Regions from separate parts of the Alteromonas sp. BL110 genome, predicted to be linked through region 3. Evidence: predicted binding sites of a transcription regulator. Region 3 holds the regulator's gene; each other region holds the start of a gene.
The links. Region 3 encodes FNR, which switches genes on or off when oxygen is low (the NO sensors DNR and NnrR bind a similar motif). Its sites were predicted from a motif close to TTGATCTAGATCAA; they were not measured.
Positions count from the first base shown of each region.

Region 1 (3,187 bases), 1.6 Mb from region 3:
GTCTGTCCATCGACCAGGCCGATAAAATTTTACTACGTAGCGCTGCCCGTCTTCAGCCAAAAATTGATAAACGCGGTTTTCATAGCTGTTTAGCGCTAGCAGTCCGCTTTGAAGAAAAATGCCCTGGCTTTCCAGGGCATCTAATATGGTGTCTGGACTAAGCCCAGAAAAAGAAAAATCTGTCATCGATAAAGGAATTTGGTTGGTTCATCAACAGTAACCGTCTCCCCATCAATAGTGGTGGTTACACTGATAAAAATATCGGTAACCGTATCTTCCAGATTATACGCGTCAGTTGCAACAGAAATCGGCGTACTATAAACCGCACCGCCTTTAACTGTCACTTTCTGCTCACCTATGTACTCATAATCAGGAAGACCTTTTACAGCAATAGTGTATGTTTGCTGTTGTTGGGTTTTATTGAGCACCTTGATGGTATATACGTTTTCAATAAGCCCTTCATTGGTCTCGCGGTACAATGAGTTTCTGTCGCGGATGATGTCGACTTCGGTTGGGCTGCGCATCCAAATATTGGCGAACAACAAACCTGTCATAACTAAAAGAACGATAAAGTAACCAATTAGCTTAGGACGAAAAACGTGAGTCTTACCTCCCGCAAGCTCTTCTTCTGAGGTAAAACTTATCAAGCCCTTGGGATAACCCATCTTGTCCATTACGCCATTACAGGCATCAACACAGGCGCCGCAGTTGATGCATTCGTATTGAAGTCCATTGCGAATATCAATACCGGTTGGGCATACTTGAACACACAAATTACAGTCGATGCAGTCACCTAAACCTTTTTCCTGAACCTGTTCATGGCTGAGCTTACGAGGGCGCGGACCGCGTTGTTCGCCACGTTTTGCATTGTACGATACGGTAAAGGTGTCTTTGTCGAACATGGCCGACTGAAAGCGTGCGTATGGACAAATGTGCGTGCACATGATTTCACGCATATAGCCTGCATTACCATAGGTACAGACCGCAAAAAAGATAACAGAGAAACCCGCCCAGAAGCTGGTATTAAATGTCACAAAGTCCACAAACAGGGTATCAATAGGGGTGAAGTAGCCGACAAAGGTTAGTGCAGTTAATAGTGCTACCAGAACCCAAGCAGTATGCTTTGCCGTTTTACGCAAGAATTTGTCGGTATCCATTTTGCGCGCATCAAGAGCTATGCGCTTATTTCGTGGGCCTTCAAACTTCTCTTCAAACCATGTGTATATATATACCCATGTTGTCTGTGGGCACATGAAGCCACACCACACTCTGCCAGCGAAGGTAGTGACAAAAAACAATGCGAAAGCGGAAACAATAAATATATAAGCCAGTAAGGTAAGGTCTTGAGGCCACAAAGTAAGCGAGAAAATAGTAAAACGCTGTTCGCCGATATCAAGCAGTACCGCCTGATGGCCGTTGTACTGAATCCACGGAATGATGGCAAAAAGAGCTAAAAAGAAAAGACCAAAGAAACGTCTAAACGTTTCCAGAGGGCCCTGCACAGCGCGCACATAAATACGGCTGCGTGAGTCATGCCGTTTGCCTTCTGTGGTTCCTTTGGGTTTATGTACTTTTACCGGTGTTACGTTTTTGACCGGTATTTGTTCATTCATAGCTTAACCTTATGTGACGTAACAAACTGCCTGTGCAGTATAACTGCGTTTAACACGTCATATTTAATATAGATCAATAATGCGGCGTATGGTCTACCTTTTTAAACTTTCAGTCAATACTGAAAGTTCAGAAAGTAACATGAGAGGCGGTTATTCTCAGTGACATTAGTTCATTTTGTAAATTTTAAAATACAGTAACATGATTGATGAGCATAAGATTCGTTAACTGCTTAGCCCTACAAAGTGTCGGTTTAAAAAATCTACAAGTTATACCTTGGTATAAACTACTGTATTTACAGCGAGTTAGATATCTCATTACTATGATGCGCAATAATATGGTTAATAAGCGCCCAAATCATGTACAGTGAACCTTGTTGTAATATAAATTAGCAACGCATTTATTAAGCATATTGTTGATAAAAGGCGCACAAAGTGGCGCTACATGTTGTAAACCTCTATCAAAGTTAGCTGAGAAGTCATGTTACGGTTCTTTATTATCGCTGCGGAAATTATTGTTTTGGTAATAGTGCTGCGCTCTTCTTTTGTTCAGTATCTATTTGAAGATATCCAAAATTCTTTTTCTGACTGGCTGGTGACCGTTGCCACGCTTCCGGAGCGAAAAGAATTACGTAGTTTGCAAGATAAAATAAATATCGAATTAAGCCCTTTGAAACCTTACCAGCAAAGTTACGTTAAACAAATTACTGCCGATGCTGCGAGCGTAAAACGCTTTCACCACACCTATTGTGATAACGATGATATAAACCCTAACTTTACGGGAACTAAACGCGCGAAACTGTGCCTAATTGTTAAGCAGTCTCCGGTTATGCAAGTTTCAAAGTGACATTAGCGTTTTACGTAAGAAAAAGTTGAACCTAAAACTTTTCTAATGTTTTTTTGATTAATAACTTTCCCAACGCTTGCTAACTTAAGGTTAAACGACTGAATTTAGGAGCATGAAAGTGAATAAATTACGTACTTTTTCTTGTTTAAGTTGCGCCGCAGCAGTAGGGGCTCTTGTGGTTTTCGCACCAACCCAAGCCGCTGAGGTAGAGATAACATGGGAAGAGCCAGAGTCTTACAGCGACGTCAGGCCAGCCAATGAATCTCGTAAACGCTTTCGTGAGCGAACCTTAAAAGACCTGGAAGAGCATATTACAGAATTGGCCAGCGAATTACCCGAATCACAAGTTCTGTCGATGACAGTAACAAACGTTGATTTAGCGGGGCAGGTTTGGCCGAGTCAGTTTGTAGGTTTTGGCAGCGGGGCTGGCAGCGATGTGCGAATAATTAAACGCATCGATATTCCAAGAATGACGTTTAGTTACTCGCTATCTAATTCTGATGGTCAGGTCATTTTGAGTGGTGAAGATGTGAAGCTTAAAGACATGGACTTTATGGAATCGAATATTCGTCATAATCGCACCGAGTCGTTGTCGTACGAGAAAGCCATGCTTAACGACTGGTTTGCTGATACGTTCTCCACGCAAGTCGCGGCAAACGATTAAAACATTCCCTTAAAAAGGCAATAAAAAAGGTCACGTGTAGTGACCTTTTTTGTGTTCTTAGCCCAA
Region 1 is NZ_CP031967.1:1,028,574-1,031,760, reverse strand. It holds gene D1814_RS04450 (serine/threonine protein kinase) at 1-186, opposite strand, end outside; gene ccoG (cytochrome c oxidase accessory protein CcoG) at 183-1,613, opposite strand; gene D1814_RS04440 (hypothetical protein) at 2,092-2,457, shown strand; gene D1814_RS04435 (DUF3016 domain-containing protein) at 2,576-3,121, shown strand.
Region 1: a site for FNR is predicted at 1,677-1,690, ahead of ccoG (cytochrome c oxidase accessory protein CcoG). Genes of this name have one in related genera too.

Region 2 (3,187 bases), 1.9 Mb from region 3:
CGCGACGCTCCTTATCGTTTTTACCAATAAGTGTTAGCAATGCACCCACACCTAAATCAAAGCCATCTGTCACAGCAAAACCAATAAGCAGAACGCCAACCAAACACCACCAGATGATTCTCAATAGTTCATAATCAATCATGCCTTTGCTCCTTGCTCGTCAAGGTCAATAAGATCAAGTTCAGTCTCATGCTGTTTGTCCTCAGGCGGGACTGGACCTTTTTTCGCGAATTTCTTCATCAAGTAGAAAGCGACAATGAACATCACAGTGTAAAAAACGGTATACGCCACAATGGTGGTGACCACATCGCTTATAGCTAGATTAGACACCGAAGTATGCACAGGCAGCACTTCTGCGATAGACCATGGCTGACGACCATACTCTGCTACGAACCACCCTGCTTCACAGGCAACCCAAGGAAGCGGCAAGCCATAAAGTGCGCCTTTTAGCAACCAGCGAGGCTGAGTGATTTTGTGTTTAGTGCTGTAATAAAAAGCACATAAGAAAAGCGCTAGCATAATAAAGCCTGCAGCAACCATGATTCGGAAGCTCCAAAATAGCGGGGCTACCGGAGGAATGCTGTAATCGACGGCTTGCTGAATGGCGATTTCTGACGGGTTTGACACATCGTCTGTGTAGGGCTCAAGCAGCATGGCGTAGCCAAGACTGTCTTTGTTTGCTTCAAAGGCCGCGCGCTGCTCAGCTGTCGCAGTGCCGTTTCTTACATCATCTAGCACTTCGTATGCTTTGATACCGCTTAAGATACGCTCGCGATTTTCTTCTTTTAAATCTTTTATACCTTTTACTTCTTCGGTTAACGAACGGGTAGCAATGATGCCCATTGCCCATGGAACCTGAAGTGCATACTCGGTTTCTTCTTTTTCATCGTTCGGTATGCCGAAAACGGTAAATGGTGCAGGTGCTGGGTGGGTTTCGTACTCAGCCTCGACAGCAGCCAGCTTCACTTTTTGTACGTCACCAAGCTCGTAGCCACTTTCATCACCCAACACAATAACTGATAAGGTCGCCGCTAAACCAAAGCTCGCGGCTATAGCGAATGAACGACGTGCAAAAGCGATGTGTTTATGATTAAGCAGGTAATAGCTTGAAATGGCTAATACGAACATAGCGCCGGTCACGTAACCTGCAGATACCGTGTGAACAAACTTAACCTGTGCAACCGGGTTGAAAACAACTTCAGCGAAGCTGGTCATTTCCATGCGCATAGCTTCAAAGTTAAATTCAGCGCCTACTGGGTACTGCATCCAACCGTTAGCAATTAAGATCCATAATGCTGAGAAATTTGAGCCAATCGCCACCAGCCATGTAGCCATAAGGTGTTTAACCTTAGACATTTTGTCCCAGCCAAAGAAGAACAAACCTACGAAAGTAGATTCTAAGAAGAACGCCATCAATCCTTCAATAGCCAGCGGTGCTCCGAAGATATCGCCCACATAGTGAGAATAATATGACCAGTTCATGCCGAACTGGAACTCCATGGTTAAGCCAGTAGCTACCCCAATGGCAAAGTTAATTCCAAACAGCTTTCCCCAAAACTGGGTCATTTGCTTGTATATCTCCTTACCTGTCATCACGTAAACAGATTCCATAATGGCAAGTAAAAAGCTAAGCCCTAACGTTAAGGGTACAAAAATAAAGTGGAACATTGCAGTTAATGCAAATTGCCACCGCGATAGTTCTATTAACGTATCGCTCATGGGTTATCTCCCTTGTCAAACAGGTGCGCTAAGCACATGAAATAAAAATAGTTTGTATAGTATTCAGTGGGATAATTGCTGAACTTTCAGCTTTAGCAGCATTGTTAGAGCACGGTCTGTGCCACTCGCCAAATTTGTTTCACTTTAAAAGCAAAGCTTGGTCGCAGAACGGCATTTGCGTACGCTGCAGAGGGATTATTCCATGGTGGAAAGTTGAGCACTTTGATCTATCGCAATAATCTAATATGAAAATTGCGTCATTTTTGTCAATGGAGAGACAAAAATGACACTAATGTAAATGGGAGGAAAGTGCTAAGTACCTTGTCAGTGGGACACTGAGGAGCTAAGTTAGAAAAATTACCGCTATTTAGGTCGATATGTAAGCGTAAAAGCACCGCGCAAATCACCAACTTCAAATCCCGTAGCTTGGTCATCAGGGTAATGTTTAGCAATAACATCTTTCACAGCAGGGGCTATATTAGTGCCATGGCACGCCATACAAATTTGACCTTGTTCAATGGCCATCATATAGCGAAATTCACCGCTTTCATCATCATACTGATATGTGTCTAAAGGCCTTTTAAGCGGTTCACTAGTTAGCTTGTTTTTCTCTAAAAGACTAGAAAAATGCGCTAGCTGTTCTCGCTCCCAATCATCGGGCGCATTACCCGGGTTACGTACTTTGAGTGAAGTACGCCCTATCACCCAACCATTCTTGCTTAGGCTCTCAGCAATTGGTCCTGCGGCTAATTGGCACTCTTCTACGCCCGCTGTTAAACCACCAGATTTTATAGCCTGTTGCAGTCGCGTTTTTAATCCAGCGCCAAGCGCTTTTACGTGCTCTTTAGCTTGTTTAATTTTTATTTGAACCTCGCCTTCTTGCGCATCAACATTAGTCATTTGAGGCTTTTCAGCGAGATTACAGCCGCTTACTGTTGCGCTTAATATCGTGCTTAACGCCATTAAAGCCACACATTTATTCATAGAGTAACGCTCCTGATAACTGAGTTTATGGCCACTCGGGCCAAGTCATTTATCTCAAACAGTGAACAAGCTTTGTGCCAGTATGTTAAATTGATGGGATAAAATTAGAATTAACTAATACGCTGACAGTGAACATATCAATTGTACAAGCAATGATAGATGCAATAGACAGACCCGCTATTTTCATCAATCAAAACTATATTATTGAGGCGGTTAACGCGCCTTACAGAGACACGTACCCCGTTAATATTAAGTTAGGCTATAGCACCTGCTATCAGGTATCTCATCGCAACAGCAAACCCTGTGATCAATGCGGCGAGCAGTGTCCCATGCAGCAAAGTAAGACGACTGGACGAGCGGCGAGCGTGGTACATATTCACTCCACCAGCGAAGGTCAAAGTTATTGCGATATTTTGATGCGTCCAATATTCGATGGGAATGGCGATTTATTAGGTTATTTAGAGATTTTAGATAAGCTTGCATT
Region 2 is NZ_CP031967.1:2,026,639-2,029,825, reverse strand. It holds gene cydB (cytochrome d ubiquinol oxidase subunit II) at 1-142, opposite strand, end outside; gene D1814_RS08910 (cytochrome ubiquinol oxidase subunit I) at 139-1,719, opposite strand; gene D1814_RS08905 (Tll0287-like domain-containing protein) at 2,083-2,703, opposite strand; gene D1814_RS08900 (sigma-54 interaction domain-containing protein) at 2,856-3,187, shown strand, end outside.
Region 2: a site for FNR is predicted at 1,942-1,955, ahead of D1814_RS08910 (cytochrome ubiquinol oxidase subunit I). Genes of this name have one in related genera too.

Region 3 (3,187 bases):
CGGGCTTAATTGCTAATACGTCACAATTCAGTTCATCGATAACGTGTTCGGCAGTATTGCCAATAAGCGCTGCTGAAATACCCACCCGTCCCACGGTACCTATTACAACTAACTCTGCATCGAGTGTTTTTGCTACTTGTGGGATAACTTTTTCAGGTAAGCCTTCTTTCACCACACATTTATTATCTGGAATACCGTATTTGAGTGCGTGACTACGCATTTCCTTCATATGATGGTTTTTTACCGCATCGTGATACGTGTCAGGGTCAAACTCCGGCACTTCGATGGCAATGTTGAGTGGTGTTGAAGGGTAGCTGTTGACTAAATTAACGTTACCTTTCAGCAAAGAGGCATAGTCATTCGCGATTAATGTAAGCTTGTCGTTTAGTACAGCGTGTTCATCATCTTCGCTTCCTACGTTCACTGCAGCAATGATTTCACCGCCTTCTGGCCAGTCATGTTCTTTAACGAGTAGAACGGGGCGCGGACACTTGCGCATTAAGTGCCAGTCCGTAGGGGTAAAGATCACCGAGGCAAGGTCGTCATGTTTTTTAGTGGCTTTTACTACTAAGTCGATTTGGTTGTTAAGGGCGAAATAAATAATCGACTCATAAGCACGGTTGTTCCACTCAACTACAATATCGGTCTCTGAAAAGCCTTGTTCTTTTAGTTGGGCAGAAAGCCATTTGGCGTGCTCTTTTGTAACGGCATCGCGCATTGATTCACGTTCGTCGGGGCTAAGCATGGTTGTCATATCGTAAGACAGATCAAATACCACCATCATAGCAGTAACCGTGGCGCCCGTTTTTGACGCAAGTTCATAGGCACGGCTTAGGGCAGGCTGGTTATCGCGTTCCGCATCCACTACGGCAAGAATTCGTTTACACTCAATCATAACGTCTCCTCAACTACAAAGCTTTGTATGGCTGTCGACATCGAAATTGTTTCAAAACAGTTTATATAAACCATTTATATTAACTATAAACGACATTTTGAAAAACGTGAGTTGTTTTGGATCAAGAGTGTTAAACGTAAATGAAAAGTTCAGGAATTAAAACGAAAGCTGAGCGCGTTCAGTGAGATATAAGGTAAAAGTTAGCGATATGAGATGAACGAGTGTTAAGCAAAAGCGCACGTTCCGCGCGCTTAAGGTAACACACGAAAAATTAGCCGTTACAGACCACGCTAGGTCCATTTAACGCCTCTAGCTTGGTATTTAACCGATCAAAATCCAAAACAGAAATAAGCTTACCGTCTACTTTTATAATGTTTTCCTTCTGAAAACGGCTCAATAGACGACTAATGGTTTCTATCGTTAACCCTAAATAGTTGCCGATTTCGTTACGGGTCATAGTCAGGTGAAATTCCCTGTGCGAGAAGCCGCGCTCTTCAAAGCGCTGGGAAAGATGCGATATAAAATAAAGTAAACGCTCTTCTGCGGTACGCTTGTTTAAAAGCATAATCATGTCGTGATCTTGTTTTATTTCCGCGCTCATAAAGCTCATTATTTGATGGCGTAACTTAGGGAATTGCACCGACATTTCATCGAGGGTGTCGTAAGGCAGTTCACATACCATGGCTGTTTCTAGCGCAGAGGTGTAGCTTTGGTGTTTATTTTCCCGTAAGGCATCGAACCCAATAATATCACCCGGGAAGTGGAAGCCGGTGATTTGCTCTTCACCCTCTTGGTTGGTTACAAATGATTTGAAAGAGCCCGTTCTTACAGCGAAAAGTGAACGAAATTTATCGCCAGTTTGAATGAGCGTATCGCCTTTATGGAGCGGTTTTTTGCGCTCAATTATATCGTCAAGAGACTCAATTTCTGTTTTGTTCAGTGCCACCGGTAAACATAAGTGACTGAAGCTACAGTTTTGACAGTGAATAGAAAATTGGCTTCCTTTGCTCATAATGCATGCTCTTTTGAAGATTACGCAATTATGATACACCCATTTTTAAACTATTGCGCCATGAATAAGATAGGCTGCATATATGGCCATCATTACTGCGATGATTTGTCTAACGCGATTGTGCTGAAAACTACGGGTAATGTAATGACTACCTGCGCTTGCAGCGAGGAGAGTAGGCAGGGTGCCTAAACCGAAGAAAAACATAATAGCAGCGCCTTGTAGCGCATTCCCCGCCGCTAAAGACCAAGTCAGTGTTGAATACACTAATCCACACGGCAGCCACCCCCAGATAAACCCGTAGGGTATAGCACTAAGCGGTGTTTTGAACGGTAAAAAACGTTTAGATAACGGCTGTAGTTTGGAGAATAAACCTTTTCCTGCGCTTTCCAATACCGTTAGACCCGTCCACCATTTGCCTAAATAGCAGGCCAGTAAAAGCAACATAATTCCACTTAGAAGGGAAAGGGCATAGTTGGCAAGAGGGATATAGTCTGCTGCAATTTTTCCAAGTGCCCCGGTTAAAGCGCCAGCAATGGTGTAGCTAGCTATGCGCCCCATGTTATAGGCGAGGGTGTAAGGTACTGCTGATGCACCTTTTGGTGAGACCATTCTCAGCGCCGCTACTATACCACCGCACATGCCCACACAATGAACACCGCCAGCTAAGCCGATAAGAAAGGCCGAGAAGTAATTAATCCCCTCCATGCTGCCCTTGGTTTTTCTCTGCTTTAGTTTCCTGAAGTTGTTTGCGTTGCTCAGCGAGCTTTTTCTCCTCAGGCGGAAGATCATCATCAAATAGTATGCTGTAGCCCTGACGGTCTAAGTCTTCAAACTGATTGGTTTTAACCGCCCAGAAGAATATCACGATTGCCACAGCCACTATGATGATCGCGATTGGTATTAAAACGTAAATAATGCTCATGCTATTTGCCTAAAAGTCGCGTAGAGTTTGTCACTACTATGATACTGCTTAATGACATGCCAACAACCGCCATCCACGGCGAAAGTAGGCCTGATACAGCGAAAGGTAAGATCAAAACGTTGTAACCTACCGACCAACCAATATTTTGTCTTATTTTTTGCTTCACTTGATGTGATGTGCGAATAAGTTCAGGTACTGAGAGTAATTGGTCGCCTAGCAAAATCACGTCAGCGGCAGTTTTTGCAACATCAGTGGCATTACCTACTGCTATTGCTACATCAGCACTGGCTAGAACAGGTGCGTCATTGATGCCATCCCCCATCATCATTACCTTTGAGCCTGATTGCTGCATAGCTTG
Region 3 is NZ_CP031967.1:3,930,742-3,933,928, forward strand. It holds gene uspE (universal stress protein UspE) at 1-895, opposite strand, end outside; gene fnr (fumarate/nitrate reduction transcriptional regulator Fnr) at 1,167-1,907, opposite strand; gene D1814_RS17165 (sulfite exporter TauE/SafE family protein) at 1,953-2,612, opposite strand; gene ccoS (cbb3-type cytochrome oxidase assembly protein CcoS) at 2,599-2,829, opposite strand; gene D1814_RS17175 (heavy metal translocating P-type ATPase) at 2,831-3,187, opposite strand, start outside.

Region 4 (3,187 bases), 580 kb from region 3:
AGCAAGCGCTTGCTCTTCCAACTTAAGCTGGATGATACGCCGCTCTAATCGGTCCATATCTTCTGGCTTTGAGTCTATTTGCAAACGAATGCTAGAGGCCGCTTCATCAATAAGGTCGATGGCTTTATCGGGCAATTGACGGTCACTAATATAACGATGCGACAAACTTGCCGCTGCGACAATGGCAGGGTCAGTAATATCTACGGAGTGATGGAGTTCATAGCGCTCTTTTAAGCCTCGAAGAATAGCAATAGTGTCTTCTACGCTTGGCTCTTCAACTAGTACCTTTTGGAAACGGCGCTCAAGTGCTGCGTCTTTTTCAATGTACTGACGATATTCGTCTAATGTGGTTGCTCCCACGCAGTGCAGTTCACCGCGTGCCAAAGCTGGTTTCAGCATATTCCCAGCATCCATGGCACCATCGCCCTTCCCTGCGCCTACCATGGTATGCAGCTCATCTACGAATAAGATGACGCGACCTTCTTCTTTAGCGAGTTCGTTGAGCACGGCCTTCAAACGTTCTTCGAACTCTCCGCGATATTTTGCACCGGCTACTAATGCGCCCATATCTAGGGCAAGGACACGCTTATTCTTCAAGCCTTCAGGTACTTCGCCGTTAATGATGCGCTGCGCTAACCCCTCAACAATGGCAGTTTTACCTACACCTGGCTCACCAATAAGCACGGGGTTATTTTTGGTTCTGCGCTGTAGCACTTGAACCGTTCGACGAATCTCTTCATCACGTCCAATTACCGGGTCAAGCTTGCCTTGTTCGGCTCGTTCGGTTAAATCTGTAGTGTATTTTTCGAGTGCTTGTCGAACATCTTCTGCGTTAGGGTCTGTCACTTTTTGCCCCCCACGCATGTCATCAATAGCAGCTTCAATAGCGTCTTTGGTGATATTCAGACTTTTGAAGATTTCACCCAACCGCCCTTTATCTTCAAGGGCTGCCAACACGAAGATTTCCGACGTTATATACTCGTCTTTTCGCTGCTGGGCTATTTTGTCGCAAAGATTCAGCAAAATACCACTGTCTTTGCTTAATTGAACATCGCCACCAATGCCTTCAATTCTAGGAAGGCGTTCAATAGCCTGACTTAATGCAGAGCGTAGCGCATTAACATTGATGTTTGTTTGGTCAAGTAAAGGGCGTACTGAACCACCTTGCTGGTTGAGCATGGCAGTCATTAAATGGACAGGTTCAATATATTGATGGTCTCGCCCCAATGCGAGTGATTGAGCATCGGATATCGCGAGCTGAAATTTACTGGTAAATCTATCTAATCTCATAATCTCAACCTAATAAGTGAACAACTATACCTGCGGTAACACCCCGCGATTACGAACATTTTAACTCTCGCTGAGTGGGTAATGCTCTATGCGCAGTGGTATTCTTTATGTTCTAGTTATGTAGGCTGCTCAATTGCGATTCAAGTATGAGATTAAAAAGTTAGCCAAAAAGATAACAAATAATGTATGAAGTTTGATCTAGCGCAACTGTTTGATCAGACTAAAACTGCCGCCTTTTTTCGAAACAATTTAAAGCAGGCCTATTACGCTAACTATACGCCCAGTCGTGCGCTTGTTTTGATGCGTAGCTCTTCGATGGGAGTAAAAACGCTGTTCGTCAGTGTAAGTGCACAAGTTACTTTGTGTAATATTCTCAACGCCAGCTTGCTGCAATTGCACCTGTGCCACTAGAGGTAAATCTAATAAGTACTTCGCTCTATTAGTACTATTGGCAATAGCGCCATCTATGTAGCTAAATTTACTTGCCAACTGCGCATCTACTTCATAGCAAGCGCCGCTAATTGCAGGTCCTATCCAAGCTATCAGCTTATTAGCACCACAGCTAAAGTGCCCAACGGCATTGGCGATAATGTTTGTCTCAAGGCCTTTCCAGCCGGCATGCACAGCAGCTACTTGTTCACCGCTTTCATCACACAATAAAATGGGTACGCAGTCTGCGGTCATTACGGCACAAAAGTGTGACTTAGAAGAAGAGTACGCTGCGTCGGCAGTGATATCCGCGCTTGGCAGTGCTACCACGCGATTGCTATGTACCTGGTCTAGCCAGGTGATTTTTTCGCTGTGTGGGATCAGGCTTCTATTGGCTTTAACTAATAAAAGATCATCACCCACGTGCACGCCAACATTCAAGCCTACGAAATCCCCCGTACTACTGCCCCCTAACCTAGTTGTTGTGTATGCAACAATATTAGAAGGGCACGACCATTTCGGCATAATTAAATCCAATGATGGCGAAATAGACGAACTTTCAGCAGTATATGTCATAGGGTTAAAACTCTGCTTAAAGCATGTCTTGCGGATTGTCTGTAGAGTCTTGCTTCACCGCCTTAAGCAAGTCTTGCATATCTTGAGGCAGCGGCGCCTTCCAGGTCATCCACTCTTCAGTTTCAGGGTGAAACAGCGAGAGCTGTGCGGCGTGTAGTGCCTGGCGCTGGAACCCGCGAAGCGCAGCAATAAACTCCTCAGACGCACCTTTGGGCAAACGCGGACGCCCGCCGTAAACCTGGTCGCCCAATAACGGATGCTTGATATGCGCCATGTGCACACGGATTTGGTGCGTACGACCGGTTTCAAGCTTCAAGCGTAGGTGAGTATACGCACGGAACTTTTCGATAACGCGATAATGGGTTACTGCAGGTTTCCCCATTTCGCGAACTGCCATGTGCGTGCGCTTTGTGGCATGTCTGCCAATAGGTTCATCTACAATACCACCCGCAACCATAGTACCTAGCGCGATGGCTTCATATTCTCGACTCATTTCGCGGCGCTGCAGTTGATCAACAAGGTGCGTTTGCGCAGGAATCGTTTTTGCTACTACCATCAAACCTGTAGTGTCTTTATCGAGACGATGAACTATGCCTGCACGGGGAACTTTGTCAATTTCGGGATAGTGATTTAGTAATGCATTTAGCACCGTACCACTTGGATTTCCCGCACCAGGATGCACAACCAAGTCAGCAGGTTTATTTATAACTAAGATGTGCTCATCTTCGTAAACAATATCAAGCGCAATGTCTTGCGCAACGCTTGTTACCTGTACATCCATTTCGGCTTGTACAGTAATGAGTTCATCCATTTGCATTTTGTGTCTTGGAACGGTGATTACTTCACCATTTACCGCAACATTCCCCTCTTGAATCCAAGTTTTTAACTTAGA
Region 4 is NZ_CP031967.1:3,349,922-3,353,108, reverse strand. It holds gene clpB (ATP-dependent chaperone ClpB) at 1-1,290, opposite strand, end outside; gene pgeF (peptidoglycan editing factor PgeF) at 1,540-2,295, opposite strand; gene rluD (23S rRNA pseudouridine(1911/1915/1917) synthase RluD) at 2,312-3,187, opposite strand, start outside.
Region 4: a site for FNR is predicted at 1,484-1,497, ahead of clpB (ATP-dependent chaperone ClpB). Genes of this name have one in related genera too.